DNA from 4 places in the Bradyrhizobium sp. CCBAU 45394 genome. Region 4 is predicted to be linked to each of the others. Evidence: predicted binding sites of a transcription regulator. Region 4 holds the regulator's gene; each other region holds the start of a gene.

Region 1 (7,911 bases), on a different contig from region 4:
ACGTCAAGGCGATCGGTCTGGAGACCGCGCAGGGCCTCAACTTCACCGAGACGTTCTACTGGGACATGAACGACCAGACCCGGGCGTTCTCGAAGCGCTTCGCCTCGAAAATGAAGAACAACGCGCCGCCGACCATGGTGCAGGCCGGCGTCTATGCCGGCGTGCGCCACTATCTCAAGGCGCTGGACGCACTCGGCGGCAATCCTCACGACGGCGTCAAGGTCGTCGAGAAGATGAAGTCGATGCCGACGGAGGACGATCTGTTCGGCAAGGGCGAGATCCAGCCGAACGGCCGCACCATCCACAGCGCCTATCTGTTCGAGGTCAAGAAGCCCTCGGAGTCCAAGGGCCCGTGGGACTTCTACAAGCTGGTCGGCACGGTGCCGGGCGATCAGGCCTTCACGCCGCTGTCCGAGAGCAAGTGCGCGCTGTTGAAGAAGTAGGATAACGGCCCGCAGGCCTTTGAGGCCTGCGGGCGACTTTCAGGGGAACGCCGAAGGGACCGGGTGCGGGATCGATGCAGGCACTTTACGCTCAGCTACTGGTGGGACTGATCAACGGCTCGTTCTACGCGCTGCTCAGTCTCGGGCTTGCCGTGATCTTCGGCATGCTCAACATCATCAATTTCGCCCACGGCGCGCTCTACATGATGGGCGCCTTCGTCGCCTATTTCCTGCTGAACAATGATTATCTCAGTATCGGCTACTGGCCGGCATTGATCGTCGCTCCGATCGTCGTCGGCATCTTCGGCATGATCCTGGAACGGACCATGCTGCAATGGCTGACCGGGCTTGACCATCTCTACGGCCTGCTGCTGACCTTCGGCATTGCGCTGATCGTGCAGGGCGTGTTCCAGAACTATTTTGGATCGTCGGGCCTGCCTTATGCCATTCCTGACCAGCTCAAGGGCGGCATGAATCTCGGCTTCATGTTCCTTCCGGTCTATCGCGGCTGGGTCGTCGTGTTCTCGCTTATCGTGTGTCTGGCGACCTGGTACCTGATCGAGAAGACGCGGCTCGGCGCTTACCTCCGCGCCGCGACCGAAAACCCGACGCTGGTCCGCGCCTTCGGCATAAACGTGCCGCGCATGATCACGCTGACCTACGGTCTCGGCGTCGGCCTTGCCGCGCTCGCCGGCGTGCTCTCGGCGCCGATCAACCAGGTGCGGCCGCTGATGGGCGCCGACCTCATCATCGTCGTGTTTGCCGTGGTGGTGATCGGCGGCATGGGATCGATCATGGGCTCGATCATCACCGGTTTCGCTCTCGGCGTGATCGAGGGCCTGACCAAGTATTTCTACCCCGAGGCCTCCAACACCGTCGTGTTCGTGCTGATGGTGCTGGTGCTCTTGGTGAAGCCATCGGGATTGACGGGAAGGGCGGCCTGATATGACAGCCTTGACGGACGATACGCTGCGGGCGACCCCGCGCGCGATGCGTGACGAGATGATCGTGTTTGCGGTGATGGCGCTGCTGCTGGCGTCGGTGCCGTTCACGGGGGTCTATCCGTTCTTCGTGATGCAGGCGCTGTGCTTCGCGCTCCTCGCCTGCGCCTTCAACCTTCTGATCGGCTATGGCGGCCTGCTGTCGTTCGGCCACGCGATGTTCTTAGGCACAGCCGGCTATTGCAGCGCGCATGCGCTGAAGGTGTGGGCGTTGCCGCCGGAGCTCGGCATCCTCGTCGGCGTCGCCGGTGCTTTCGTGCTCTCGATCGTGACCGGCTACATCTCGATCCGCCGCCAGGGCATCTATTTCTCGATGATCACGCTGGCGCTGTCGCAGCTCCTGTACTTCATCTACCTCCAGGCGCCGTTCACCCATGGCGAAGACGGCATTCAGGGCATTCCGCAGGGGCACATGTTCGGCGTCCTCGATCTCTCCAAGCCGACGGTCCTGTACTACGTCGTGCTGGTCGGCTTCCTCGCCGGCTTCCTGTTGATCTTCCGCATCATCAACTCGCCGTTCGGCGAGGTGTTGAAGTCGATCCGCGAGAACGAGCAGCGCGCGATCTCGCTCGGCTACCGGACCGACCAGTACAAGTTCCTGGCCTTCGTCCTGTCGGGCACGCTGGCCGGCTTCGCCGGATCGCTGAAGGTGTTCGTGGCGCAAAATGCCTCGCTCACCGACGTACACTGGTCGATGTCGGGCGAAGTCGTGCTGATGACGCTGGTCGGGGGTCTCGGGACCATCTTCGGACCCGTGGTCGGCGCCTTCGTGATCATCGCCATGCAGCAATATCTGGCGAGCTTCGGCCAATGGGTGACGGTGATCCAGGGCTCGATCTTCGTGATCTGCGTGCTCACCTTCCGCCGCGGCGTCGTCGGTGAAATCGCGCATTACTTCCGGCGTTCGCTCTAAGTAATTGATTTAAGGTCAATTTACCCGCTTCGTGAAAGTGGTGGATGATCCGGCACCGCGGGCGTGAGGTGGCACGCGCGCGGACCGAAAATGGTCTATGACAGTTTCGTGACGGCCCTTCCGGGCCGGGCCATTTCCAACCGGTAGTCTATCCCCATGATGCGATGGTTTCGCGCTTTCCTGCCCAAGGAAGAACGGTTCTTCGACCTGTTCGACCGACATGCCCAGACCGTGATCCAGGGCTCGATCGCGCTCCAGGGCATGCTCAACGGGGGCGAGGAGACGCCGGTCTATTGCCAGCGCGTCAACCAGTTCGAGAACGATGCCGACAACATCACCCGTGAGGTGCTGACGGCGGTGCGCCGCACCTTCATCACGCCGTTCGACCGCGGCGACATCAAGAACCTCATCACCTCGATGGACGATGCCATCGACCAGATGCAGCAGACCGCCAAGGCCGTGATGCTGTTCGAGGTCCGCGCCTTCGAGCCGCCGATGCGCGAGATCGGCGGGCTTCTGATCGAATGCGCCAATCTGGTCGGCCGTGCGCTGCCCCTGATGCAGCAGATCGGCAAGAACGTGGCCATGCTGACCGCCATCACGGAAGAGCTGACCAAGCTCGAGGGCCGGGTCGACGATCTCCACGACATCGGGATGAAGGAGCTGTTCCTCAAGCACCGCGACGGCAACGCGATGGATTTCATCGTCGGTGTCGAGATCTACGACCATCTCGAAAAGGTCGCCGATCGCTTCGATGACGTCGCAAACGAGATCAACAGCATCGTCATCGAGCAAGTGTAGCGCATGATCCGGAAAAATGTGCAGCGGTTTTCCTTCGCGACAAACGCGGAACGCGTTTGCGCGGAGATCATGCGAAAACTTTAAGGCAGGGGCCTCGCCGTGGATGCTGCGTTGGGTCTTCCCGTCCTGGTCGGACTGATCGCCGTCGCGCTGCTGTTCGACTTCTTGAACGGCCTGCATGACGCTGCCAATTCGATCGCGACCATCGTCTCGACCCGCGTGCTGCGGCCGCAATTCGCGGTGTTCTGGGCCGCTTTCTTCAATTTCGTCGCCTTCATGGTGTTCGGGCTGCACGTCGCCCAGACCATAGGCACCGGCATTATCGATCCCTCAATCGTCGATGCCCACGTGATCTTCGCGGCGCTGGTCGGCGCCATCGTCTGGAACCTCGTGACCTGGGCGCTCGGCATCCCGTCTTCGTCGTCGCATGCGCTGATCGGCGGGTTGTTCGGTGCCGGCGTGGCCAAAGCCGGGATTTCGGCGGCGGTCTGGAGCGGATTGTCCAAGACGGTGATCGCCATCGTGCTGTCTCCGCTGGTCGGCTTCCTGCTGGCGATGCTGCTGGTTGCGATCGTCTCCTGGGCCTCGGTGCGATCGACGCCCTTCGCCGTGGATCGCGCCTTCCGCATCCTGCAATTCGCCTCCGCCTCGCTCTATTCGCTCGGCCATGGCGGCAATGACGCGCAGAAGACCATGGGCATCATCGCCGTGCTGCTCTATTCACAGGGCCATCTCGGCAGCGAATTCTCGGTGCCGTTCTGGGTCGTGCTGTCCTGCCAGGCCGCGATGGCGATGGGCACGCTGATGGGCGGCTGGCGCATCGTCCGCACCATGGGCCTGCGCATCACGAAACTGACGCCGATGCAGGGCTTTTGCGCCGAAACCGGCGGCGCCGCGACCCTGTTCATGGCGACCTTCCTCGGGGTTCCCGTCTCGACCACCCACACCATCACCGGCGCCATCGTCGGCGTCGGCGCCGCCCGCCGCCTCTCGGCGGTGCGCTGGAACGTCGCCAGCTCGATCGTCTATGCCTGGGTGATCACGATGCCGGCCTCGGCGATCGTCGCCGCGCTGACCTGGTGGGCGGTCAGGATTTTCGTCAAGTAACGAGCTTCAGCCCGATGATACCGGCAACGATCAGTCCGATGCTGGCCAGGCGAAGCGCGGTCGCCGGCTCGCCGAACAGGATGATCCCGAGCGTCGCCGTGCCGACCGCGCCGATGCCGGTCCACACCGCATAGGCGGTCCCGACGGGCAGCGATTTGAGCGCGAGCCCAAGCAGGATGACGCTGCCCGCCATCGCCGCGAGCGTGATGACGGAGGGAACAAGCCTGGTGAAACCCTCGGTGTATTTCAGGCCGATCGCCCAGGTGATCTCGAGAAGACCGGCGACGAACAGGATGCTCCAGGCCATGACGACCCTCCATTCAAGGCAGGGTCGTCCCCGCGGCTGATATGCTGGTGGATAGGAGGGCCGTCCCTCCCAAACGGCGATATGGGGCTGGCCGAAGGGCTCCGCAATTACCAAATCAGGCTTGATCCGGCCCATTTTCCCTGCCAAACGCTCCCGCCATGTCCGACATCGCCACCACCACAGCCGAATCGCCGGCCCGTTCCCCGCTTGCCGCTGAAGTGGCGCGGCGGCGCACCTTTGCGATCATCTCCCACCCCGACGCCGGCAAGACCACGCTGACCGAAAAGCTGCTGCTGTTCGGCGGCGCCATCAACCTCGCCGGTCAGGTCAAGGCCAAGGGCGAGCGGCGCAACACGCGCTCGGACTGGATGAAGATCGAGCGCGAGCGCGGTATCTCGGTCGTGACGTCCGTGATGACCTTCGAGTTCGAGGGCCTCGTGTTCAACCTGCTGGACACGCCGGGCCACGAGGATTTTTCGGAAGACACCTATCGCACGCTGACGGCCGTCGATTCCGCCGTCATGGTCATCGACGCCGCCAAGGGCATCGAGGCGCGCACCCGAAAACTGTTCGAGGTCTGTCGCCTGCGCGACATTCCGATCATCACCTTCATCAACAAGATGGACCGCGAGAGCCGCGACGTGTTCGAGCTGCTGGACGAGATCGAGAAGACGCTGGCGCTCGACACCACGCCGATGACCTGGCCGGTCGGCCGCGGCCGCGACTTCCTCGGCACCTATGACGTCGTCAATGGCGGCGTGCGCCTGCTCGAAGGCGGCGGCGCCAAGACCGGCGCGGCGCAGCAGATCGAGATCGAGGAGCTCGCCAAGCTCAACGCCAATCTCGACGTCTCCGCGGTGAAGGACGAGCTCGAGCTCGTCACCGAGGCTTCAAAACCGTTCGAGCTGGAGGCGTTTCGCGAGGGCCACCTGACGCCGGTCTATTTCGGCAGCGCGCTGCGCAATTTCGGCGTCGGCGACCTCCTGGAGGGCCTCGGCAAGTTCGCGCCCGAGCCGCGTGCGCAGGAGAGCGACCAGCGCAAGGTCGAGGCGACCGATCCGCGCATGAGCGCCTTCGTGTTCAAGATCCAGGCGAACATGGATCCGAACCACCGCGACCGCATCGCCTTTGCGCGCCTGTGCTCGGGCAAGCTCAGCCGCGGCATGAAGGCGAAACTGGTGCGCACCGGCAAGAGCATGCCGCTGTCGAGCCCGCAATTCTTCTTCGCGCAGGACCGTTCGGTGGCGGATGAGGCCTTTGCCGGCGACGTCGTCGGCATTCCCAACCACGGCACGCTGCGCATCGGTGATACCCTGACCGAGGGCGAGGATTTCAACTTCGTCGGCGTGCCGAGCTTTGCGCCGGAAATCGTCCGCCGCGTCCGTCTCACCGACGCGATGAAGGCGAAGAAGCTGAAGGAAGCGTTTCAGCAGATGTCGGAAGAGGGCGTCGTCCAGGTATTCCGCCCGCGCGACGGTGCACCGGCGCTGGTCGGCGTGGTCGGCGCGCTCCAGCTCGACGTGCTGAAGGCACGGCTGGAGGCGGAATATTCCCTTCCGGTCGAGTTCGAAGTCAGCGAGTTCCAGCTTGCGCGCTGGGTTTCTTCAGACGATCGCAAGAAGCTCGACACTTTCATCGCCGCCAACACCTCGAGTATCGCCGACGACGTCGATGGTGATCCCGTCTATCTGGCGAGGAACGAGTTCTATCTCGGCTACACCAGGGAACGCGCCGAGGGCATCGAGTTCACCAACGTCAAGGACGTCAAGAAGAAGGGATAACGCGCGCCAAGGCCGCCTAAACGCGAGCATGTGAACGCGCGCGCACTTGACGCTTTCGCGACCAATGCCACCTTTCGTCCACAGTGGCATTGTGAGCTCGCATACCATGTGGCGCGGCATTCTCCTTCTTATACTGCTGGCGATATCGACGGTGGCCGCCGACGCGCAGCGGCGCCAGATCAATCCCATCCCGTTTGCGCATGAACCGTGCAGCGTGCTCGACAACCGGCCCTGCACGCCGTCCTATTGCAGCCCGCTCGAGCCCGGGCCCTGCATTCCCGAGATCGACTATCCTTACGGCCAGAATCTCCAGCTCACGATCGTCAGCGTGCCGTCCGAATCCGACCGCGCCAAATACCGGAAGCCGGATCACGATCTCGATACGATCGGCGACCTCTTCGCCGAATTGCGCACTTGCTGGTCGCCGCCAGCGGACAACGCGCGGGCCGGCATGCAGATGTCGGTGCGCTTCAGCTTCAACAAGGCGGGCGGCCTGATCGGTCCGCCACGCCTCACATACGCCACCGCGGGCGTCCCGGCCGACACCCGCACGACCTATCTGAACGCCATCGATGCTTCGCTGAAGGCCTGCTTGCCGCTGAAATTCACCAGCGGTCTCGGCGGCGCCCTGGCAGGGCGGCCGATCGCGATCCGCTATGTCGACAATCGGCAGCTCGGCAAGTAGCGCATCGGTTGCGACCGACCGCCAATCGATGCTACGCCAGAGGCGGGCGCTGGTTGAGGGGAGGATGTCGTGGGTCTGCTGGTCATGATCCTGGGGCTGGTGCTGTTTTTCGCGGCCCATGTCTTCACAACGAAACGCGAGGCGCGCGCGCAGGCCATCGCGAGGCTGGGCGAGGGGACCTACAAGATCCTTTATGCGCTCGTCTCACTCGCGGGGCTCGCGCTGATCATCTGGGGCTTTGGTCATTACCGTGCGACCGGCTGGATCGACGTCTGGTATCCGCCGAAGGCGATGAAGCACATCACGCTCGCGCTGATGCTGCCCGCGGTCATCCTAGTTGTCGCGTCATACCTGCGCGGCCGCATCTACGCGACGCTGAAACATCCGATGCTGGCCGGCATCAAGCTGTGGGCGGCCGCGCATCTCCTCGCGAATGGCGATCTCGGTTCCATCATCCTGTTCGGCTCGTTCCTGGGCTGGGCGGTGTTTGACCGCATTTCGTTGAAGCATCGCACTGACGCTGGCGGCCCGCCGATTCCGGTAGGCGGCGTCTCCAACGATCTGATCGCGGTCGCGGTCGGCGTGGTTGCGTATCTTGCGCTGGCGTTTGCGTTCCATCCTGTCGTGATCGGAGTTCCCGTCGTAGGGGTCTGACAAATGTCCGTCCAATCCGCCATCAGGCGCAAGACCGCGCCCGACCTCCGCATCCGCAAGAATGGCGAGCCGATCGTGATGCTGACCTCCTATCACGCGCACACCGCCGCGCTGGTCGACAGGCACTGCGATGCGATCCTGGTTGGCGATTCCCTTGGCAATGTCATGCATGGCTTCGAGACCACGGTGCCCGTGACGCTTGAGATGATGATCCTGCAG
Region 2 (7,911 bases), on a different contig from region 4:
CAAGCTCGGCAATGGCGGCCAGATCGTCAACCTGCCGGCCGGCAACAACCAGCCGAGCCAGCCGAACGGCACGCCCTCGCAGACCCCGGGCAAGATCGTCACCCTGCCTGCGCCGACCAACACCACCAACAACAATGGCGGCATCGGCAAGATCGTGACGCTGCCCGCGACCAACAACACGCCGAACGCCGGCAATGGCACCCCCGGCAAGATCGTGAGCATGCCGGTGAATGTCGGCAAGGCCGGTTCAACTGTCGAGACCAAGCCTGTCAATGTTCAGACGCAGAACAACCCGAGCCGCGTCAACAACGGCAACACCGGCATCGTGAAGCTCAACAACAACCCGGTGAACAAGGTGCAGGTCCAGAACACCCAGCAGAACAACCACCCGCAGTTCAATGCGACCAACCGCATGGTCAACAACGGCGGCAACAACTTCCGGCAGTAGATGAACCAGGCGCCCGCCATGGGCGGCGGCAACAATCACCGCGGCTTCATGCACTGATCGCGGCAAGCGAAACGACAAAAGGGCAGAGCGGAAACGCTCTGCCCCTTTGTCATGTTCGCGGCACGAACTCTACGGGCTGGCTAGACGCGCACCGCTGCGATAGTCAAAAAGGTACACCGACTGATTGAAATCGATAACCTCGATGCCACTAGCTAGGCACCTGAACCCTTCGGAGAAAGTGTCTGCGCCTGTCGCACTCCAAATCTCTTCGCCCGTCAGGGAAAGACGAGAAATCTGCAGCTCACCGTGGGATATGAGAGCTTCGTGAGCGCAATCCCAATAGACGCCGAAGCACGTCGCCGGATCAACGCGTCGTGACCATTCCCTCGAACCTGTCGCAAGGTCTAAGCAGACGACTTGATCACCCACCGCGAGATATAGATGGCGGTCCACTTCGATGGCAGAGTGTTGATGGACGCCAGAACACCCTCCACTGGCGCCAAAGACCGCGGACCACTTCCCGTCCGCGCGGACTCCGTGAACGGAGTTTAGATGAGCGTTATCAAGACGGATTTCCGTACCGTACTTTCGCAGATTGTCCGCGGAGCCAAACGAATACGTCGGCTCATCGACGATCTCTACCTGGCCCTCGCGGGTTTCAAGAACGATGCTACGTCGCAGTAGCAGACTCTCCAAAAATCAAGCCACCAGCTCGGCAAACAAATCCGCATCGACGTTGCCGCCGGAGAGCACGATGACGACGTTCTTGCCGGCGACGTCGAGACGTCCCGCAAGCAGTGCGGCAAGGCCGACGGCCCCGCCCGGCTCCACCACCAGCTTCAGCTCGCGATAGGCGAACGCGACCGCCGCACCGACTTCCTTGTCGGATGCGGTGACGCCGCGCGCGAGCAGCTTGCTGTTGATCGCAAACGTCATCTCGCCGGGGATCAGCGCCATCAGCGCGTCGCAGATGGTGCGGCCCGCCGGCCCATGCGGCTCGCGATGGCCGGCGGTCAGCGAAAGGCCGTGATCGTCGAACGCCTCCGGCTCGGCAACCACGATCTGCGCCAGCGGATATCGCGCCTTGATCGCGGTCGCGACGCCGGCGATCAGGCCGCCGCCGGAGGCCGGTGCCACCACGATGTCGGGGCTGAGGCCCAGCGCTGCCATGTCGTCCGCGATCTCGCGGCCGGCGGTGCCTTGGCCAGCGATCACGAAGGGATCGTCATACGGCCTGACCAGCGTCGCGCCGCGCTTCTCGGCGATGCCGCGCGAGATCGCCTCGCGGTCGTCGCGGTCGCGGTCGTACAGCACGACCTCGGCGCCGTAGGATTTAGTGCGCTCGCGCTTGGACAGCGGCGCGTCCGCGGGCATCACGATGGTCGCCTGCATGTCGAGGATCTTGGCCGCCGCCGCCACGCCCTGGGCGTGGTTGCCGGAAGAGAATGCCACGACGCCGCCGGCGCGCTTGTCCTGCGGGATCGAGGCGACCTTGTTGAAGGCGCCGCGGAACTTGAAGGAGCCGGTGCGCTGGAGCATCTCCGGCTTCAGGAACACTTTTGCGCCGACGCGCTCGTTGAGCACGGGAAAGGACAACAGCGGGGTGCGGATGGCGAAGGGTGCGATCACCCGCGCTGCGGCATCGATATCGGCAGGGCCGATCGGAAGGGGCTGTTCGGTCATGGCCGACCTTATCGCGGCGGATGACGCCCGGGCAAGACACCTCCGCGCGAGGGTTTTTCTTCTTCAGGCGACGAAGCGTGGCTGCTCCGCCCCGTTCCGGCCCGGCAGCACCGCACCGACCGCCCTTATGCTGTCGATAAAGGCCCTCGCCGAGGCCTCCCAGGTGTAATTGGCGGCGAATTCGACGCAGGCCTGCCGGGAGATGTCGAGCGCGGCAAAGCATGCATTGCGCAGGTCATGATCCAGCGCCCCGACCGGTGCATCGCCGATCACGTCGCGGGGGCCCTTCACCGGGAAGGCCGCGACCGGCAGGCCGCTTGCGAGCGCTTCCAGCAGGACCAGGCCGAACGTGTCGGTCTTGCTGGGGAACACGAAGACGTCGGCGGCCGCGTAGATTTCCGCCAGCGCCTCGCCGTGCTTCTCGCCGAGGAAGATCGCGTCGGGATAGGCCTCTTCGAGCGAAGCCCGCGCCGGGCCGTCGCCGACGACCACCTTGGTGCCGGGCAGCTTGAGGTCGAGGAACGCCTCGAGATTCTTCTCCACCGCGACGCGGCCGACCGAGAGGAACACCGGAGCCGGCAGGCAGAGATCGATCGCGCGGGGATGGAACAAGTGCGTGTCGACACCGCGCGGCCACAGCACGACATTGTCAAAGCCGCGCTCGGTCAGCTCGCGGGCGAGCGCCGGGGTCGCCGCCATCACGGCGCGGCTGGGCGCATGGAAGCGACGCAGCGCCCGCCAGATCAGCGAGCCCGGAACCGGCACACGGGCGCGGACATATTCAGGGAAGCGGGTGTGGAAGCTGGTCGTGAACGGCAGCTTGCGCTGGCGGCAATAGCGGCGGACCATCAGGCCGATCGGCCCTTCGGTCGCGATATGGATGCTGTCGGGACGGGCTTCCGCGATCAGCTTCGCGATTCGCGCCGGGCGCGGCATCGCGAGCCGCACGTCGCGATAGCTCGGCATCGCGAAGGTGCGGAACGACTGCGGCGTCAGGAAATTGAACTCGACGCCAAGACCTTCAATGCTAAGACCTTCAACGCTAAGCCCTTTGGCGGCGTCAGCAAGCTTGGTCAGCGTCCGAACCACACCGTTGACTTGCGGGTGCCAGGCGTCGGTCGCGACCAGGATGCGCATCAGGCGGCCCTTGCTGCCACTTGCGGCACCTGCGCGGGCTTCTGCAACTGATCCGCCCAGGTGATGATCTCGAAATGGCCGTCGTCGTGCTCGACCAGCGCGGTGCAGCTCTCCACCCAGTCGCCGCAGTTCATGTAGCGGATGCCGGCCTCGTCGCGGATCACGGCATAGTGGATGTGGCCGCAGATCACGCCGTCGGCGTCGTGACGGCGCGCTTCGGCGGCAAGCGCCTGCTCGAACGCGCCGATATAGTTGACGGCGTTCTTGACCTTCTGCTTGGCCCATTGCGACAGCGACCAATAGGGCACCTTGAACATGCGCCGGAAGAAGTTGACGAAGCGATTCATCTGGATCGCAAAGTCGTAGGCCTTGTCGCCGAGATGGGCGAGCCAGCGCGCGTTCTGCACCACGAGGTCGAAGATGTCGCCGTGGATGACGAGATAGCGCTTGCCGTCCACGCCGGTGTGGACGGTGTTCTCGACCACGTCGATGCCGCCGAAATGCGTGCCGTAATAGTTGCGCAGGAACTCGTCGTGATTGCCGGGGATGTAGATCACCTTGGCACCCTTGCGCGCCTTGCGCAAAAGCTTCTGCACGAGGTCGTTATGCGATTGCGGCCAGTGCCAGCTCGATTTCAGCGCCCAGCCGTCGACGATGTCGCCGACGAGATAGATCGTCTCGGCGTCATGGTAGCGCAGGAAGTCCAACAGAAGGTCGGCTTGTGAACCGCGGGCTCCGAGATGAACGTCGGAGATGAACAAGGTGCGAAAGCGCCTTTCAGGGCTTTCGTCACTCACATCGTAGCTTCCCATGCGACAGCCTGTAACAATATCCCGTGACAGGGGGATGACCGATTGAACCTTTGAGGCACCCTCAGATACGAATCAAACCTCGCCTCGCCCTCCCCGCGAATATCAGTCGCATGCGACAATCAGGCGACACGAAGCGGCCATGGCTGTCCGCAAAAGCCCGGTCCCCGTCGCCTTGTTGGTTAACGGCCGGGGCCGGCGCGCAGCTCGAAGCCGGCGTCAGTAAAATTTGTGAAAATGATGGATCGGCCCGTGGCCGTGGCCGACGCCGAAGCGGTCGGCAGCGGCAATCGCGGCGCTGATCCAGGCCTTGGCGTTGCGCACCGCCTGCTCGAGAGTCTCGCCCTTGGCGAGACCCGCCGCCACGGCGGAGGACAGCGAACAGCCGGTGCCATGGGTGTTTTTGGTCGCGACGCGGGGCGCGGCGAGCGCGATCGTGCTTTCGGACGTGACGAGATAGTCGATGCTCTCGGCGCCCTCGCCGTGTCCGCCCTTGATCAGGACCGCACGGCAGCCGAGCGCCAGCAGCCGGCGCCCCTGGCCTTCGATCCCGGCCTCGCTGGCCGCGGCGGGCTCGCCGAGGAGAGCTGCCGCCTCCGGCAGGTTCGGCGTGATCACCGAGGCCAGCGGCATCAATTGCATGCGCAGGGCTTCCACGGCTTCGGACGCCAGCAGGCGGTCGCCCGATGTCGCGACCATCACGGGATCGAGCACCACATGGCGCGGCTTCCAGTGCGCCAGCGCGGCTGCGATCGCATCGATGCTGGCGGCCTGGGCCACCATGCCGATCTTCACCGCGCCGACGTCGAGATCGGAGAACACCGCATCGATCTGCGCGGTGACGAAATCAGCCGGCACCGCATGAATGCCGGTGACGCCGCGCGTGTTCTGCGCCGTCAGCGCCGTGATCGCGGAGGCGCCGTAGACGCCGAGCGCCGCGAAGGTCTTCAGATCCGCCTGGATGCCGGCGCCGCCGCTTGAATCGGAACCGGCAATGGTGAGAGCCACGGGCGTCGTCATCGCCGGATACATTGGTTTGAGAGGGACACCGCCATGCCTTGTCCTAGCGTGCCGCGGATGCGCCAGCAAGCCGGGCCGGCCGCGGGCGCCGCGACGAGCTAACCTATGCCGGTCCGGCCCCGGCGAATCAGCCGGATAAGGGCCCGGCCCGCCTTGTCGTCCCGCGAGTGTGCACATCCCGCGAAAATATGCCCTCGGCATAGCCCGGCCTTGGCGCCCATCCCGGTGAGTGAGACGTTTATTGGCGGATTCGTCCAGCGATGCCATGTTGCGGGCCGGCCTCGGCCGCGATCCTCTCGGGAAGCAATCACATGTTGGCCTACCTCGAACGTATCCTCGACTCCTCGATGCTCTCCCCGCACGGCATCTGCCTGCTCTGGGAGCCCGAGCTGATATGGCTGCATGTCGTTTCGGATGCCTGCATTGCGCTTGCGTATTTCTCGATCCCGTTTGCGCTCGCGATCCTGGTCACCAAGCGGCGCGACCTCGAATTCGGGTGGGTCTTCTGGGCGTTCGCCGTCTTCATCATGGCGTGCGGCCTGACGCATGTGCTGTCGATCTACACGCTCTGGGTGCCCGTCTACGGCGTCGAGGGCATCGTCAAGGCACTCACCGCCGTGGCGTCGGTCATCACCGCGGGAGCGCTCTGGCCGCTTCTGCCGAAGATCCTGACCATCCCCTCGCCGTTCGAGCTCCGGCAGGTCCAGGCCGCGCTCAAGGAGGAGGAGACCAAGAACCGGGATGCGGCCCAGCTCCTCGGCCAGGTTCGTGAAGCCCAGCGCGCGCTGCGAGAGAGCATGACACGCCTCACCGCCGTGGTCGAGACCGCGGTCGACGGCGTCATCCTGTTCGACGCGCAAGCCCGCATTCTCCTGTTCAATCCCGCCTGCGAACGGTTGTTCGGCTATCGCGCCGACGAGGTCATGAATCTCGACATCGGTATGCTGATGTCCAATGAGGAGAGGCCCTCATCCACGGGTCATACGCTGCGCATCGCCACCGGGGAAGCCGCCGGTGTGCGCAAGGACGGATCGACCTTTCCGATGGATCTGTCGGTGGGCCAGGCGTGGCAGGACGGCGAGCTGATCTACGTCGGCATCGTCCACGACCTGACCACGCGCAAATTGACCGAGCAGCAGCTCCAGCAGGCGCAGAAGATGGAGACGGTCGGCCAGCTCTCCGGCGGCATCGCCCACGACTTCAACAATCTGCTCACCGTCATCATCGGCAACGCGGAGTTTCTCAGCGAGCAGCTCAGGGCCCGTCCCGACCTCAGGCGCTTCGCCGACGACATCTGCCAGTCGGGCGAACGCGGCGCGGAGCTGACGCAGCGGCTGCTGGCGTTCAGCCGGCGCCAATTGCTGCAACCCCGCGCGATCGAGTGCCGCGAGCTCTTGACCTCCATGCACAAGCTGCTCAAGCGCACCTTGCGCGAAAACATCGAGATCACGACGGCGTTCGGCGCCGGCTCCATCCTCGCCTTCGCCGACCGCGCCCAGCTCGAATCCGCCGTGCTCAATCTCGCGCTCAACGCGCAGGACGCCATGCCGGCGGGCGGGCATCTCACCCTCAGCACCGAGCTCACCGCGATCGACGAGCACTATCGCGTCCAGCATCCGGAGGTGGAGTCCGGCAGCTACGCCCTGATCTCGATCACCGATGACGGCGAGGGCATGACGCCTGACGTCATCGAGCGCGCCTTCGAGCCGTTCTTCACCACCAAGGAGGTCGGCAAGGGCTCGGGCCTCGGCCTCAGCATGGTCTACGGCTTCGCCAAGCAATCAGGCGGACACGTCTCGATCTACAGCGAGCCGGGCCTCGGCACGACGGTCCGCATCTACCTGCCGCATGCCGGCGGCGAGCAGTCGCTCGGCGACATCGAGGCGCGCGAGGAGGCTGCGCCCCGGGGGCACGAAACGATCCTGGTCGCCGAGGACGATCCGTTCGTCCGCTCCTCCGTCACGCTGCGCGTGGAGGCGCTGGGATATCGCGTGGTCGCCGCCGTCAACGGCAAGGAGGCCTTGCAGCAGCTTCGCACCAACCCGGCCATCGACCTCCTGTTCACCGACATCGTGATGCCCGGCGGAATGAGCGGCTGGGAGCTCGCCGACCAGGCCCGGCGCATCCGGCCCGGACTGCCTGTCGTGTTCTCCTCCGGCTATGCCCTGGAGACCCTGGTCGAGCAGGGCCGCGCGCACGCGCAATCGATCGTCCTGACCAAGCCCTATCGCAATGCCGAGCTGGCCCGGCGGCTGAGGGAGGCGTTTGCCGGCGCGCCCCTGCCCTCCTAGACGGCCTTGTAGAGGGGCTTGGCCAGGACCAATCCCTCGGGCAGCCGCGAGGCGGCAAGTTCGCTTGCCAAGCCCCCCCGGTTTTGGCCTATTAGCCGCCAGATATGCCTTCGGAGTGACTGCAATGGTTCCCTTTTTCGTCCAGATCAAATGCAAGCTCGGCCAGTCCTACACGGTCGCCAATGCGCTCGCCGAAGCCGAGATCGCCTCCGAGATCTACTCCACGGCCGGCCATTACGACCTACTGGTGAAGTTCTACGTCGACAAGGACACCGACATCGGCCACTTCATCAACGAAAAGGTGCAGGTGCTGCCCGGCATCCAGGACACGCTCACCATCATCACCTTCAAGGCGTTCGGCGCGAGCTAGCCTCTAACCAGCATCCTTGCGTTTCGGGCGCGGCGGTCCGTCCACCGGCGGCAGCGACTTGAGGTAATCCGCCATCGCCGCAATGTCCTCATCCGACAATTGCGAGGTGTTCTTGATCACGCGCGCCATCGCGCCGCCGGCGCTGTCGCCCTC
Region 3 (7,911 bases), on a different contig from region 4:
GGGGTATCGCGTCGATGGAAAGGCCGCCGAAACGGTCTGCCTGATGATCAGGCTTTGGTTTCGATAGACCCAACCTTACGCCGGCGAAGCTGAACCAAAGCCTGAATGGGGGCTTCAGATTGGGTTCATCTCGATGAAATCTCGGTAATCCATCGCTGGATCCGCCGGGGCGGCCTGCGGCGAAGCGCCCGGGAGGCGGGTTTTGGCGGTCGCTTGCCGTCTGGCGAAGGCGCCGATATAAGCCCCGCAACTCCGAACCACCGCTTTTCTTCTCAAGGACAAGATCATGGCCATCGAACGCACTTTCTCGATCATCAAGCCCGACGCGACCGCGCGTAACCTGACCGGTGCGGTTAACGCCGTGATCGAGAAGGCGGGCCTGCGAATCGTCGCGCAGAAGCGCATCCGCATGACCAAGGAACAGGCGGAGACCTTCTATGCCGTCCACAAGGCGCGTCCGTTCTTCGGCGAACTCGTCGAGTTCATGACCTCGGGCCCGGTGGTCGTCCAGGTGCTCGAAGGCGAGAACGCCGTCGCCAAGTACCGCGACGCGATGGGCGCGACCGATCCGTCCAAGGCGGCCGAAGGCACCATTCGCAAGCTCTACGCAAAGTCGATCGGCGAGAACTCCGCACACGGTTCGGATGCTCCGGAGACCGCCGCGATCGAGATCGCGCAGTTCTTCTCGGGCAACGAGATCGTCGGCTGATCATTCAGCCGATACGTTAAAGCGACGGGGCGAAAGGACTCATTGTGAACTGGCTCTGGCAGATCTTCGATCCCGCTACGATCGGGGCATTCTTCACCCAGTTCCGCAATGAGATGGCCGAGCCGACCTTCTGGATTGCGGTCGGAAAGATCATCTGGATCAACATCCTGCTCTCCGGCGACAACGCGCTGGTGATCGCGCTCGCCTGCCGCGGCCTCAAGCCGCGGCACCGTCTGTGGGGCATGATCCTGGGCGCCGGCGCGGCGGTGCTGCTGCGGATCATCTTCACCGGCATCGTCGCAAGCCTAATGGAGCTGCCGTATCTCAAGCTCGTCGGTGGTCTCGCGCTGATCGTGATCGCGGCCAAGCTCCTGGTGCCTGAAAACGAGGACGAGGACGGCGTCGAGTCGGCCTCGCATCTGTGGCAGGCGGTGCAGATCGTCGTCGTCGCCGACATCGTCATGAGCCTGGACAACGTCATTGCGGTCGCCGCCGCGGCCAATGGCAGCGTGCCGCTGCTGATCCTCGGCCTTGCCATCAGCGTTCCCCTGATCGTCGCCGGTGCGGCGCTGATCATGGCGCTGCTCGCCAAGCTCCCGGTCTTGGTGTGGGCTGGTGCCGCGCTGCTCGGCTGGATCGCGGGCGAGGTGATCGCGACCGATCCCGGCGTCGCACCGAAGCTGCACACGCTGTTCGACGGTCCGTTCGGTGCCTCGCTGGACAATATGCTCGGTGCACTGCGCATCCCGGCCCAATTCGGCCATGGCGGTGGAGGCGGCGAATATTTCTGCGCGGCGCTCGGCGTCATCGTCGTGCTGGTCGTCGGCACCATCTGGCGCCGGCGCAGCCTGAGCCAGGCGGCGCTGGAATCCTCCGAGCGCCACGCCAAGGCGTCGGCAGAGTAAACTTTTCCGAGGGACGCATATCTCACCTCTCCCGCAGGGAGAGGTGAACTACCGACGCACGATCGAGCCGGCCCGGTTGACCAGGCGGGCGAGCTGGCGGAAGCGGCTGCCGACGCGGTCGGCGACGATGTCGCCGAGACGATGCTCGAACACCAGCATCAATTTGCGGCCCTGGCTGCGGAAATGCGTGGCGGGCAGCACGCCCGGCCGCGCCGCCGAGATCAGATGCGCGACGCGGAATGCCGCGCCGAGCAGGCGGGCGCGGTCGAGCTGGGCCGGCGTCAGCAACTCCTGCATGGTGGCCGGCGGCTGATTTTCCTCGCTCAGGCCCGCATAGCGATAGAACACGGACAGGCCCACGAAGGCGCGCTCGGTGTGGGTGATCGCGCCGAAATTGCCGTTGACGACGAGGCTCAGCGTCTGCTCGCCGCGGTGATCGGGATGCACGCGCCAGCCGATGTCGGAGAGCAGGCACGCGGTGTGGCGCAAGCGGCGGTCTTCTTCCGTCTCGCGCAGCTTCACGACGCGCGCCAGGCGATCGGTCCAGGCGATCAGCTCGCGGGCGTGCTTGGCCGAGCGCGACAGCAGCTGGTTGAGCTCTTCGGCTGCGCAGATCAGCCCGTCCTTGTTGCGCTCGGTTTCCGTCAGCTTCTCGTGCAGCAGGCCCTCGCGTACGCCGAAGGTCGAGAACACGATGGTCTTGGGCTTTGCCACGCGGATGATGTGCTCCAGCACCAGCGCCGCGTAGGTGAGGAGCGGGCGCCGCGCATCGGCAACGATCTCGATATCGGCGAGCATGTCGGCGGCCGCCAGACGGCGAAGGCGGCGCGAAAAGTCGAGCGCTTCCGCTGCAGAGATGGAATAGCCGTGCATCACCTGGAGCGGATAGCCGCTCTGAATGATGTGGATGCGCGCGAGCGCGCGCCAGGTACCGCCAACGGCGTAGAATGTACGGCCGCTCCCCGCCTTGAGCTGCGGCACCTCGTCGAGCTCCTCGCGCACGATACGGTCGGCGCGCTTGAGCGATTTGTGGGCGAGGTCCTGGAGCGCGAGCCCGCCGAGCGGCAGCGTCACGCCGCTGCGCACGCTGTTCCTGCGCACGTCGATCAGTTCGAGCGAGCCGCCGCCGAGGTCGCCGACGATGCCGTCGGGGTGGTGGATGCCGGAAATCACGCCGAGCGCCGACAGCCGCGCCTCGCGCGGGCCCGACAGAATCTCGATCTTCACTGCGCAGATGCGCTCGGCCTTGGCGATGAAGTCGGGGCCATTGGAGGCGTCGCGGCAGGCGGCGGTCGCGATCGCGAACACGCGACCGACCTGCATCACGCGGCACAGCGCGCGGAATCGCTTCAGCGAGGTCAGCGCCTTGTCGACGGCGTCGGGCGCAAGCAGGCCCGTGCTCTGCACCTCACGCCCGAGGCCGCACAGCGTCTTCTCGTTGAAGATCGGAATGAGGCTCCGCGCCAGTCCCTCGTAGACGACGAGACGGACCGAGTTGGAACCGATGTCGATGACCGCGACGCTCGAGCCGCGCTTGCGCGACCGAGTCACGTCGACGTCCGATCAGGATGGATGGCGTTCGTTCCGGCGCGTGAGACGGCGCGGCGAGGATTCCTTGAGCGACTTTCCACGGCCAGACAGACTCGGATTTGTCATGAAGTAGTTGTGGACGTTGAAAGGCTCCTCGCCCTTCGCGGTCTTCATACGCGTTGAGGACCCATCCGGCAACAATTGCCAGCTCTGCTCATTGTCCTTGAGATTCGCGACCATGATCTGTTCGAGAACCTGCTGATGCACCGTGGGATTTTGCAGTGGACACAGCACTTCGACGCGGCGGTCGAGGTTGCGCGGCATCATGTCGGCCGAGGAGATATACACAGCCGCTTTCGTACTCGGCAGCCCCTGGCCCATGCCGAAGCAGTAGATTCGGCCGTGTTCCAGGAAGCGCCCGATGATCGACTTGACGCGGATGTTCTCCGACAGGCCGGGGATACCGGGCCTGAGGCAACAGATACCGCGTACCACGAGCTCGACCTGGACACCGGCCTGTGAGGCCTCGTACAGCGCGTCGATGATGTCGGGGTCGACCAGCGCATTCATCTTCATCCAGACCGCGCCGGGGCGGCCGTGCCGCGCATGCGCGGTCTCGCCCTGGATATGCTCGATGATGCGCTTGCGCAGGGTCAGCGGCGACACCGCCATCTTTTCCAGATCGCTCGGCGCGGCATAGCCGGTGATGAAGTTGAAGACGCGCGCGGCGTCGCGCCCGATGGTCGGCTCGGAGGTGAAGTAGGAGAGGTCGGTGTAGATGCGCGCGGTGACCGGGTGGTAGTTGCCGGTGCCGGTGTGGACGTAGGTCGTGAGGCTGCCGCCCTCGCGGCGCACCACCATCGAGAGTTTTGCGTGCGTCTTCAGTTCGAGGAAGCCGTAGACGACCTGCACGCCGGCGCGTTCGAGGTCGCGCGCCCAGCGGATGTTGGCCTCCTCGTCGAAGCGCGCCTTGAGCTCGATCAGCGCGGTGACGGACTTGCCGGCCTCGGCGGCTTCGGCAAGCGCGCGCACGATCGGCGAATTGTTGGAGGTGCGGTAGAGCGTCTGCTTGATCGCGACGACATCGGGGTCGCGCGTTGCCTGCTGGAGGAACTGCACCACCACGTCGAAGGATTCGTAGGGGTGATGGACCACGAGGTCCTTCTGCCGGATCGCGGCAAAGATGTCGCCGCCATGCTCGCGCACGCGCTCGGGATGGCGCGGCACGTAAGGGGTGAATTCGAGGTCGGGCCGGTCGAGGCGGGTGAGCTGCGAGAGCTCGTTCATGGCGAGCACGCCGTCGACCAGGAATACTTCGTCGTCGGCGGCGGAGAGGGCATGCTGCACGAAGTTGCGCAGCTGCTCCGGCATCTTGGCGTCGATCTCGAGCCGGATCACCGATCCGCGGCGGCGGCGCTTCAGCGCGGTTTCGAACAGGCGGACGAGATCCTCGGCCTCTTCCTCGATTTCGAGCTCGGAGTCGCGGAGGATGCGGAAGGCGCCCTGTCCATGCAGATTGTAGCCGGGGAACAGTCGGTTGATGAACAGGGCGGTCGCCTGCTCCAGCGAGATCAGCCGCATCGTGCCCTCGGACGGCAGGCGGATGAAGCGGTCGATCTTGCCGGGCATGCGGATCAGCGCATTCATCTGCTTGCCGTCGGCGGCGCGCGTGAGCTGGAGCGCGATGGTGAAGCCGAGGCTCGGGATGAACGGGAAGGGATGGGCCGGGTCGATCGCGAGCGGCGTCAGCAGCGGGAACACGTTGTTGAGGAAGTAGTCCTCGATCCAGGTCCGCTCCGCCTTGGTGACCTCCTTGCCGTCCACCAGCACGATGCCGACATCGGCCAGCGTGGCGCGCAGGTCGCGCCAGATCGCCTGCTGGTCGGAAGCAAGCTGGGAGACCGTGCGGTTGATCAGCGCGAGCTGCTCGGACGGCGTCAGGCCGTCGGGGCTGCGCTCGGCAATGCCCTCGCGCACCTGGGCCTTGATGCCGGCGACGCGGACCATGAAGAATTCGTCGAGGTTGTTCGCGGAAATCGACAGGAATCGCACCCGCTCCAGCACGGGATGGCTGGGATTGACCGATTCCTCCAGGACGCGGCGGTTGAAATGCAGCCAGGAGAGCTCGCGGTTGATGAATCGCTCGGGGCTCGATGCGATCGCCGGCAGGCTCTCGGTCTCCGGGGCTTTTTCTTTTATTTCAACAGCTTGCGCGGAGTCCATGAGAAGTCGGTCCATCCAGTTTGCCCCAATTTGCGACTGACGCGCAAAACCGCCGGGAGCATGTGTTAGGGCGATGACGTTTCGATGACATTGATGTTCCGCCGTTCCGCGCCGTCAAGCGGCGTTGGGGCGGGGTCAGGCGTCGCGGAGCAGCTCGGCGGCCAGCGCCCGGGTCACGGGGCGGCCGAGCCGCAGAGCCTCGCTGTCGAGCAGTTCGACGGCCTGCCGGGCGGCGGCCGAGGATCGCTCCAGGCGGGTGGCGAGGTAGCTGACCACGCTCTCGTCCACGGTGAGCTGGCGGTCGGCGCAGAATTTGACGATCAGGCCGCGGAAGAGCTGGTCGTCAGGAGGCAGCAGCGTGACCACCGGCACTGCGCGCAGCCGCGAGCGCAGGTCGTTGAGCTCGATGTCCAGCGCAGCCGGCACATCGCGCCCCGTGAACAGGACGTAGGCGCCGTCCTCACGGGCGAGGTTCATCAGGTGGAAGAGGGCGCGCTCGTCAAAATCCTTGGCCTTGAGATCCTCGACCACCAGCGCGCCGGTGGCGAGCGCGCCAGGAACGCCTGCGGCGGTCAACGCATTGGCCGTGGTCGAGCGGGCGCCGGCCTCCTCGGCCCAGATCGCGGCGAGATGGCTCTTGCCGCTGCCTTCGGGGCCGGCCAGCCACATGATCCGGTTCGGCCATTCCGGCCAGCCGTCGATCAAGGCGAGGCCGGCAGCGTTGGCGGGACCTTCGAGGAAATTGTCCCGGCTGAGGCTCTCCGCGTGTGGCAGCGAGAACGCCAATTGTCGGGGGTGAACGCGGCCTGCCACGCTTGCTTTGCTCCATGCCGGACGGCCGGCTTCGCTTGAAAGATTCGACTTGATCGGGCGTGAGTTGGCCTTTTGCGGGGCCGGTTCGCGCTCATTTGGCCTCGATCGTGCTCATGTGCCGCACCCACTCGACGAGATAGAGCGACACGGAGGAGAGCGTGAAGATCGTGACGAGGCCCATCAGGATAATATCATAGGGCGCCGGCTTGAAACCGAAGGCAAGCGCGGCCAGCACCAGCGCCGCGAATGCCACCTGGGCGACGGTGTTGAGCTTCGACACTTTCGACGGCTTCATCTCGACGGGCCGGTCGAACAGCCAGGACACGATCACGGCGGCGACGATCATGATGTCGCGGGATACCACCAGGATCACGATCCAGCGCGGAATCGCGCCCCAGATGCCGAGCGACATATAGATCGAGACCAGCAGCGCCTTGTCCGCGAGCGGATCGAGCAAGGCCCCGAGCTCGCTTGCCATGTTGAAGCGCTTGGCGAGGAAGCCGTCCACGGCATCGCTGATCCCGGCGATCAGGAAGACGGCGAACGCCACCTCCATTTGGCTCGACACGATGGCCCAGACGATGATCGGGACCAGCATGATGCGGCCCAAAGTGATGATGTTCGGAATACTCACGCGGCGCTTCCCGGCACCCGGCCTGACCTCGAATCCGCCCCGTTTGAAGGCTGAACCCGTTGATATCTACATAGTATGGCGCCGAGCGCCATGCGAGCCATTGCGCGTCCCCGGAATTCGACGTAACCAGCCGCAACCCCACTGGAAATCGGGCATGACCGACCGCAAAAACGGCCTCACCTACGCCGATTCAGGCGTCGATATCGACGCGGGCAACCGCCTGGTCGATCTGATCAAGCCGATGGTGCGCGCCACCGCGCGGCCCGGCGCCGACGCCGAGATCGGCGGCTTCGGCGGTCTGTTCGACCTCAAGGCGGCCGGTTTTAGGGATCCCGTCCTGGTCGCCGCCACCGACGGCGTCGGAACCAAGGTCAAGATCGCGATCGAAACCGGCCTGCATGGCGGCATTGGCATCGATCTGGTCGCCATGAGCGTCAACGACCTCGTGGTGCAGGGCGCCGAGCCGCTGTTCTTCCTCGACTATTTCGCCTGCGGCAAGCTCGATCCGGAGGCGACCGCCTCGATCGTCGCCGGCGTCGCCGATGGCTGCCGGGAATCCGGCTGTGCCCTGATCGGCGGCGAGACCGCCGAGATGCCAGGCCTCTACAAGGACGGCGACTATGACCTCGGCGGCTTTGCAGTCGGCGCCGCCGAGCGCGGTACGCTGTTGCCGCGCAAGGACATCGCCGCCGGAGACGCCGTGATCGGTCTTGCCTCGTCGGGCGTGCACTCCAATGGCTTCTCGCTGGTGCGCAAGATCGTCGAGCAGTCCGGCCTCGGCTTCGAGGCGCCGGCGCCGTTCGCGCCTGTCATGACGCTCGGCGGCGCGCTGCTGACGCCGACGAAGCTCTACGTCAAATCCTGCCTGCGCGCGATCCGGGAGACCGGCGCGGTGAAGGGGCTCGCCCACATCACCGGCGGCGGCTTCACCGACAACATTCCGCGCGTGCTGCCCAAGAACCTTGGCGTCGGCATCGATCTGGCGCGGCTGCCCGTGCTACCGGTGTTCAAATGGCTGGCCGCGCAGGCCGGGATCGCCGAGCTCGAAATGCTGCGCACCTTCAACTGCGGCATCGGCATGATCGCGATCGTCGAGC
Region 4 (7,911 bases):
CAACAGCAGCGCCTGCACGATGGTGACGTCGGGCTGCTTGAGAAAGTCCATGATGCCCATCTCTTCAGTGTAGAGCGGGTTCTCGAAGCTGGTCGCGACGTAGGAGATCTCGGCGAGGAAGATCGTGAACAGGAAGACGTGGGCGACATAGATCTGCCAGACCCGGCGCATGATGCGCGCGGTGGCGATGACGACGCCGCTCTCCAGCATCGCGCGGCCGTAGACGAAGGCGGCGGTGTAGCCGGAGATGAAGATGAATATCTCGGTGGCGTCGCTGAAGCCGTAATTGCGGATCGTGAACCAAGTCAAAAGACTCGACGGCAGATGGTCGATGAAGATCAGCCACAGCGCGAGGCCGCGGAACAGGTCGAGCCGGAGCTCGCGCTCGCCGATGGCGGGCAGAGAGATGGCCGGCGCGGCCGCACGCGGCTTTGCATCCGCAGGCTTGGCCCCCGCGATCGTCGATCCCGTCACTTGGTCCGCAATGGTCATCGGGGCCTGGAAACCCTCACACAAATCGCGACGTTATAGGGATTGTACCGGTCCGGCCGTCGTCTCGCAAAGCGGCCGGATCACATAAGGGTGTCTTTCTTTGGGGTGTCTTTCTCCGCGAATTCTGGCGGGACGATGTCGCGAAAGCCGCTTGCGGCGTTTGGTTCCCGGCCGGGTTTTCGTTATGATGGCAGCCATGTACCGCGCCGTGACCCGCCAGATCGAAGTGACCGTCGAGCCGAACTTTGTTCCGGAACAGTCGTCGGCCGACCGCTCCCGCTACTTCTGGTCCTACACCATCGTCATCACCAATTCGGGCGAGGAGACCGTGCAGCTCAAGACGCGGCACTGGATCATCACCGATGCCACCGGCCGCCAGCAGGAGGTGAAGGGCGAGGGCGTGGTCGGCGAGCAGCCGACCCTGGCCCCCGGCGAGCGCTTCGAATACACCTCCGGCGTGCCGCTTTCGACCGCCTCCGGCTTCATGACCGGCCGCTACCAGATGGTCAGCGAAAGCGGCGAACGCTTCGAGATCGACGTGCCGACGTTTTCGCTGGATAGCCCGGACAACAAGCGGGTGTTGAACTAGGGGCGGGGCCGTGGGGTGGGCAAAGCGAAGCGTGCCCACCATTTCGGTGGTGACGCGGAAAGATGGTGGGCACGCTTACGCTTTGCCCACCCTACGATGTCCGAGCACTTGGCAGGCTGTTTCCCCGTCGTCATTGCCAGCGCAGCGAAGCAATCCAGACTGCCACTGCGGAAAGACTCTGGATTGCTTCGCTGCGCTGGCAATGACGGACGATAGAGTTACGCGTCCTCCACGCCCGCCTCATCGGGCGTGAAATCGTACACCGACGAGCAGAACTCGCAGGTGACAACGACCTTGTCGTCCTTGACCATCGCGGCGCGATCGTCCGGCGAGAAGCTCTTCAGCATCGCGGCGACCGCATCGCGCGAGCAGGAGCATTGCGCCTTCAGGACCAGCGGCTTGAACACGCGCACGCCACGCTCGTGGAAGAGGCGGTAGAGCAGCCGCTCGCCGGACAGTTCCGGATCGATCAGCTCGACGTCCTCGACGGTCTCGACCAGCGAGCGCGCCTCGACCCAGGCGTCATCTTCGGCGACGGCGTGCACTTCGGCGCCCTCGGGCGCATCGCCGGGATGCAAGTCCGCCTGCCGCGCGCGCTCCGGCGCCTTCGGCAGAAACTGCATCAACATGCCGCCGGCGCGCCAGCGATGCCTGCCGCCGTCGTTCGAGCGCCACTCCTCGCCGACCGCAAGACGCACGCGCGTCGGGATCTGCTCGGAGCGCAGGAAATATTCGTGGGCGGCGTCTTCGAGGCTGCCGCCGTCGAGCGCGACCAGACCCTGGTAGCGGCTCATGTCGGGGCCCTGGTCGATGGTCATGGCGAGATGGCCGCGGCCGAGCAGCGCGCCGGAATCCTTCGCCGTGCCCAGGCGCGAGGCGTCAAAGCGGGCATAGGCGCGAAGCTGGTCCGGCGCCTTGTAGTCCACCACCAGGAACGACACCGGGCCGTCGGTCTGGGCCTGGAGGATGAAGCGGCCCTCGAATTTCAGCGCCGAGCCGAGCAGCGTCGTCAGCACGATGGCCTCGCCGAGCAGCTTGCCGACGGGCGCGGGATAATCGTGCTTGGTCAGGATGTCGTCGAGCGCCGGACCGAGCCGCACCAGCCGGCCGCGCACGTCGAGCGCGTCGACCTCGTAGGGCAGCGCGGCGTCGTCGATCGGAACCGCTGATGGTGCGCGAACCGGGCCTTCCGGCCTGGTTTTCATGTCAGGGGATTGGGAATCCATGGCCGTCTATCTGGGGTCGGTGGGTGGGAAATGGAAGGGGTTCCGGCTGCATCCGGCAATGCAGAATGGACGTATGCAAGGACGGCAACCTCCGCGTCGTCCTGGCGTTCGCCAGGACGACAGTTGCATGTGAGGCGGCCGCCAAGCCTACGCCAAACTTACTTCACCGCGTCAAAACACCAGGCCAGAATACCCTTCTGCGCGTGCAGGCGGTTTTCGGCCTCGTCGAACACGACCGATTGCGGACCGTCGATCACCTCGTCGGTGACCTCCTCGCCGCGATGGGCGGGCAGGCAGTGCATGAACAGCGCGTCGGGCTTGGCCAGCGACATCAGTTTGGCATTGACCTGGTAGGGCTTGAGCACGTTGTGGCGGTGCTCGCCCTCCTTGTCGCCCATCGACACCCATGTGTCGGTGACGACGCAATCGGCGCCGCGCACGGCGGCTTCCGGATCGGTGCCGAGCATGATCGGCGCGCCTGAAGCCTTGATCCAGTCGCGCATCGCCTTCTTCGGCGCAAGCTCCGGAGGCGTTGCGACATTGAGCTGAAACTTGAAGCGCTCCGCGGCATGCGCCCAGGACGCCAGCACGTTGTTGTCATCGCCGGTCCAGGCCACCGTCCGGCCCTCGATCGGGCCGCGGTGCTCCTGATAGGTCAGAAGGTCGGCCATCACCTGGCAGGGATGCGAGCGCCGCGTCAGGCCGTTGATGACGGGCACGGTCGCGTTGGCCGCAAGCTCGAGCAAGGCGTCGTGGTTGAGGATACGGATCATGATGGCGTCGACATAGCGCGACAGCACGCGCGCGGTGTCGGCGATGGTCTCGCCGCGGCCGAGTTGCATCTCGGCGCCGGTGAGCATGATGGGCTCGCCGCCGAGCTGGCGCATGGCGACGTCGAACGACACCCGCGTACGGGTCGACGGGCGCTCGAAGATCATCGCCAGCGTCTTGCCTTCGAGCGGCCTCACCGGCTGATGCGCCTTCTGCTTCGCCTTCATGGCGGAGGAGGCATCGAGCATGCTCTTGAGCTCCGACAGCGGGAGCTCGTTGATATCGAGGAAGTGCTTCGGCGACTTGCTCATCAGCTTGCCGCCCGCTTGGTCTGACTGGACGAGATCGCGGCGCAGGCGCGTTCGAGCCGCCCGACGCTGTCCTCAATCTCGGCTTCGGTGACGATCAAGGGCGGCAGGAAACGCACGACATTGTCGCCGGCGCCGACCGTGAGCAGCTTCTCGTTGCGCAGCGCCGCGACGAGATCGCCTGATGGCACCACGGCCTTGATGCCGATCAGGAGGCCCTCGCCGCGCACCTCGCTGACGACATCGCCATGACGGTCGATCACGGAGGCGAGCTTCTGCTTGAGCAGCAGCGACATCTTCTGCACGTGATCGAAGAAGCCGGGCTTCAGCATGACGTCGAGCACGGCATTCGCAGCCGAGATCGCGAGCGGATTGCCGCCGAAGGTCGATCCGTGCGAGCCGGGACCCATGCCGGCCGCCGCGTCCGCGGTGGCCAGGATCGCACCGATCGGGAAGCCGCCGCCGAGCGCCTTGGCCAGCGACATCACGTCAGGTGTGACGCCGGTACGCCGATGCGCGAACAGATCGCCGGTGCGGCCCATGCCGGTCTGCACCTCGTCGAAGGCGAGCAGCAGGCCCTTCTCGTCGCAAAGCTGGCGCAATGCCTTGAGGAACGCAGGCGTTGCGGAACGCACGCCGCCCTCGCCCTGAATCGGCTCGATCAGGATGCCGGCGGTCTGCGGACCGATTGCCTTCTTCACGGCCTCGATGTCGCCATGCGGGACCTGGTCGAAGCCATCCATCGGCGGACCAAAACCTTCGAGATATTTTGCAGATCCCGTCGCAGCCAGCGTCGCCAGCGTGCGGCCATGGAAGGCGCCTTCGAAGGTGATGATGCGGTAACGTTCCGGATGCCCCTTGGAGAAGTGATGATGGCGGACCAGCTTGATCACACCTTCCAGCGCCTCGGCGCCGGAATTGCAGAAGAACACGAAGTCCGCGAAGCTTTCATTGCACAGGCGCGCAGCGAGCTTCTCGCCGTCCGGACTCTGGAACAGGTTCGACATGTGCCAGAGTTTTGTGGCCTGCTCCTGCAGCGCCTTGACCAGCGCGGGATGGGCATGGCCGAGCGCGTTCACGGCGACGCCCGAGGTAAAATCGAGATAGCGATCGCCATTGGTCGCAATCAGCCAGCAGCCTTCGCCGCGCTCGAAACCGAGGTCGGATCTGGCGAAAACGGGAAGCAAATGCGGCGCTGCGCTGTTAGTCATGACGATCACTTGATGTTGCGGACGGCCTGAACACGCTCACGCAGCGCACCATTGACCGGCCCGGAAAACGAAACGTGCCGCCTTTTAAGGGCGGCACGTGACACTATCTTATGCCTGGTGAAACCGGTGTCAATGCCGCCCGAAAGCCTCGCGAAACGCTGAATCCGTAGTCTTGCGGAGCCGAAATTGCGGGGTTTTCGCCACGGAACATGTGGAAGCGAGTCGGCGGACTCTTGCGCGTGAGTCACGCCATATTGTAGCGTTTGGCTTGTCAGATACGACATCTCGTGCAGTGTTTCTGATCCTCTAAGTCCTCATGTACCGGCGTAGACGTTCGGGCGTTATCGGCGCGCCCGGCGAGCCTTAAGGGATTCTGACGGCACGGGTTTTTCGAGGCTTAGGCATTCGCCGCGAGGCGCCAGGATGGCAGCCGCACGGCGAGGGAAAGGGTGCAATGACGGTTTTGACCTGGTCCGACGATCGCGTCGAGCAGTTGAAAAAGCTCTGGGAGGCCGGATTATCGGCCAGCCAGATCGCAGCCGAGCTCGGGAACGTGACCCGCAATGCCGTGATCGGCAAGGTACACAGGCTCGGCCTATCCGGCCGCGCCAAGAGCCCCTCATCGGCGGCTCCGCGGCCGCGCAAGGCGCGCCCCGCGCAGCACATGATGCGGGTGAGCCGCCCCATTGCGCGCGGCAACACCGCGCTGGCGCAGGCCTTCGAGGTCGAGGTGGAGGCCGAACCGGTCACCTACGACAACGTGGTGCCGATGAGCCAGCGGCTGTCGCTGCTGGAGCTGAACGAGGCGACCTGCCACTGGCCGGTCGGCGATCCCTCGAGCCCGGATTTCTTCTTCTGCGGCGGCAGGGCGCTGTCGGGCCTGCCCTACTGCGCGCAGCACTCGCGCGTGGCATATCAGCCCGCCGCGGATCGCCGGCGCGCACCGGCGAAGCCCTCGCGGTGAGTTTGTCGCTCTAGCTGATTGCAAAGACGGCGCCGTCACGCGATGACGGATCGACACACTCCGATGTCGTCCCGGCGAAGGCCGGGACCCATAACCACCAGCAGATGTGGTTACGGGGACACGGAGTTACCCTTGTCGCGCAAACAATTGCGCCCTGGGGTTATGGGTCCCGGCCTTCGCCGGGACGACACCGATATCGTGGCGACAGCTCGCCAAACCAACTCGCCCCTAGCTTACGTCTGCTCCGCCTTCGCAAAGCGATCATCCAGCGCGTAGCCGGCGCCGCGGACGGTGCGGATGGGATCCTGCTCGCGGCCGAGATTGAGCAGCTTGCGCAGGCGGCCGATGTGGACGTCGACGGTGCGCTCGTCGATGTAGATGTCGCGGCCCCAGACGCTGTCGAGCAGCTGCTCGCGCGAGAACACGCGGCCGGGATGCTCCAGGAAGAACTCCAAGAGGCGATATTCGGTCGGGCCGAGGTCGATCGGCCGGCCCGAGCGCGCGACGCGGCGCTTGTCGCGATCGAGCTCGATGTCGCCATAGGCCAGCACCGTGGCGAGCCGCTCCGGGCTTGCGCGCCGCAGCAGGCCCTTCACGCGTGCCAAGAGCTCCGGCACCGAGAACGGCTTGACGATGTAGTCGTCGGCGCCGGTCGCAAGACCCCGCACCCGCTCGCTCTCCTCGCCGCGCGCGGTGAGCATGATGATCGGGAGCTGCTTGGTCTCGGGCCGGGTCCGCAGCCGGCGGCACAGCTCGATGCCCGACAGGCCCGGCAGCATCCAGTCGAGTACGATCAGATCGGGGATGTGTTCCTTGAGGCGGGTGTCGGCGTCGTCGCCGCGCATCACCGTCTCCACATCATAGCCGTCGCCTTCGAGGTTGTAGCGGAGAAGCTCGGTGAGAGCTTCCTCGTCCTCAACCACCATAATGCGTGCGCCCATGGTGTCGTCGCTCCTTAAGTCTTCAGGTATTCGGGACCGTCGTGGCGAAGGTCGTCATGTCGCCCTTCGGTCGCTTGTCGGTGATCGCCTGGCCCTCGATCATGTAGAACACGGTCTCGGCGATGTTGGTGGCGTGGTCGCCGATCCGCTCGATGTTCTTGGCGCAGAACATCAGATGGATGCAGAACGAGATGTTGCGCGGATCCTCCATCATGTAGGTGAGGAGCTCGCGGAACAGCGAGGTGCAGATGGCGTCGACTTCCTCGTCGCCCTTCCACACCGCCATCGCCGCCGGCAGATCATGCGCGGCATAGGCGTCCAGCACCGACTTGACCTGCTGCTGCACGAGGTCGGTCATGTGCTCGAGGCCGCGGAACAGCTTGAGCGGATGGAAATCCGTCTCCAGCGCCGCGACGCGCTTGCCCATGTTCTTGGCAAGGTCGCCGATGCGCTCGAGATCGGTCGCAACGCGCATGGCGCCGACGATCTCGCGCAGATCGACCGCCATCGGCTGGCGGCGGGCGATGGTGAGCACGGCGCGCTCCTCGATGCGCTTCTGCAGCGCGTCGAGCTCGGTGTCGGTGGCGACGACGCGCTGGCCGAGCGCGACGTCTCGGCGGATCAGCGCGTCGACGGAATCGACGATCATGCGCTCGGCGATCCCGCCCATCTCGGCGACGAGCCGGGTGAGCTCCTGGAGGTCGGTGTCGAAGGCCTTTGCGGTATGTTCAGAACCCATGTCCCGTCTCCTCAGCCGAACCGGCCGGTGATGTAATCCTGCGTGCGCCGGTCGCTCGGCGACGTGAAGATCTTGCTGGTGTCGTCGAACTCGATCAGCTCGCCGAGATACATGAACGCGGTCTTGTCGGAGACGCGCGCCGCCTGCTGCATGTTGTGGGTGACGATCGCGATCGTGTAGTTCTCGGACAGTTCCTGGATCAGCTCCTCGACCTTGGCGGTCGAGATCGGGTCGAGCGCCGAGCAGGGCTCGTCGAACAGGATCACCTCGGGCCGCACCGCGACGGTGCGGGCGATGCAGAGGCGCTGCTGCTGGCCGCCGGAGAGCGACAGGCCGGAGGCGTTGAGCTTGTCCTTGACCTCGTTCCACAGCGCGCCGCCGCGCAGCGCCTTCTCGACGCGGTCGTCCATCTCGGACTTCGAGATCTTCTCGTAGAGGCGGATGCCGAAGGCGATGTTCTCGTAGATCGTCATCGGGAACGGCGTCGGCTTCTGGAACACCATGCCGACGCGGGCGCGCAGCAGGTTGAGGTCGAGCTTGCCGTCGAGGATGTTGGTCTGGTCGAGCATGAGCTGGCCGGTGGCGCGCTGCCCCGGATAGAGGTCGTACATCCGGTTGAAGATGCGCAGCAGGGTCGACTTGCCGCAGCCGGACGGGCCGATGAACGCGG

What was found. Region 4 encodes PhoB, which activates phosphate uptake and scavenging genes when phosphate is short. Its sites were predicted from a motif close to TGTCATNNANCTGTCAT; they were not measured.
Region 1: a site for PhoB is predicted at 2,455-2,471, ahead of WN73_RS34645 (DUF47 domain-containing protein). Genes of this name have one in related genera too.
Region 2: a site for PhoB is predicted at 4,104-4,120, ahead of WN73_RS17190 (UDP-2,3-diacylglucosamine diphosphatase). Genes of this name have one in related genera too.
Region 3: a site for PhoB is predicted at 5,441-5,457, ahead of WN73_RS35030 (RNA degradosome polyphosphate kinase). Genes of this name have one in related genera too.

The regions. Positions count from the first base shown of each region.
Region 1 is NZ_LBIX01000174.1:281,838-289,748, forward strand. Features, by position in the region: gene WN73_RS34630 (ABC transporter substrate-binding protein) at 1-443, shown strand, start outside; gene WN73_RS34635 (branched-chain amino acid ABC transporter permease) at 518-1,387, shown strand; gene WN73_RS34640 (branched-chain amino acid ABC transporter permease) at 1,389-2,357, shown strand; gene WN73_RS34645 (DUF47 domain-containing protein) at 2,514-3,158, shown strand; gene WN73_RS34650 (inorganic phosphate transporter) at 3,258-4,265, shown strand; gene sugE (quaternary ammonium compound efflux SMR transporter SugE) at 4,258-4,572, opposite strand; gene WN73_RS34660 (peptide chain release factor 3) at 4,731-6,353, shown strand; gene WN73_RS34665 (hypothetical protein) at 6,460-7,038, shown strand; gene WN73_RS34670 (NnrU family protein) at 7,108-7,692, shown strand; gene panB (3-methyl-2-oxobutanoate hydroxymethyltransferase) at 7,696-7,911, shown strand, end outside.
Region 2 is NZ_LBIX01000155.1:52,172-60,082, forward strand. Features, by position in the region: gene WN73_RS17175 (caspase family protein) at 1-448, shown strand, start outside; gene WN73_RS17180 (threonine/serine dehydratase) at 1,148-2,131, opposite strand; gene WN73_RS17185 (glycosyltransferase family 4 protein) at 2,195-3,268, opposite strand; gene WN73_RS17190 (UDP-2,3-diacylglucosamine diphosphatase) at 3,268-4,080, opposite strand; gene thiD (bifunctional hydroxymethylpyrimidine kinase/phosphomethylpyrimidine kinase) at 4,297-5,097, opposite strand; gene WN73_RS17200 (hybrid sensor histidine kinase/response regulator) at 5,409-7,388, shown strand; gene WN73_RS17205 (Lrp/AsnC ligand binding domain-containing protein) at 7,513-7,758, shown strand; gene WN73_RS17210 (c-type cytochrome) at 7,762-7,911, opposite strand, start outside.
Region 3 is NZ_LBIX01000174.1:361,992-369,902, forward strand. Features, by position in the region: gene ndk (nucleoside-diphosphate kinase) at 287-709, shown strand; gene WN73_RS35020 (TerC family protein) at 754-1,614, shown strand; gene ppx (exopolyphosphatase) at 1,663-3,165, opposite strand; gene WN73_RS35030 (RNA degradosome polyphosphate kinase) at 3,178-5,367, opposite strand; gene WN73_RS35035 (DnaA ATPase domain-containing protein) at 5,503-6,180, opposite strand; gene WN73_RS35040 (CDP-alcohol phosphatidyltransferase family protein) at 6,272-6,814, opposite strand; gene purM (phosphoribosylformylglycinamidine cyclo-ligase) at 6,969-7,911, shown strand, end outside.
Region 4 is NZ_LBIX01000175.1:179,806-187,716, forward strand. Features, by position in the region: gene WN73_RS36135 (OpgC domain-containing protein) at 1-492, opposite strand, end outside; gene apaG (Co2+/Mg2+ efflux protein ApaG) at 689-1,081, shown strand; gene WN73_RS36145 (Hsp33 family molecular chaperone) at 1,300-2,307, opposite strand; gene argF (ornithine carbamoyltransferase) at 2,466-3,389, opposite strand; gene WN73_RS36155 (aspartate aminotransferase family protein) at 3,389-4,597, opposite strand; gene WN73_RS36160 (GcrA family cell cycle regulator) at 5,052-5,561, shown strand; gene phoB (phosphate regulon transcriptional regulator PhoB) at 5,795-6,502, opposite strand; gene phoU (phosphate signaling complex protein PhoU) at 6,525-7,241, opposite strand; gene pstB (phosphate ABC transporter ATP-binding protein PstB) at 7,253-7,911, opposite strand, start outside.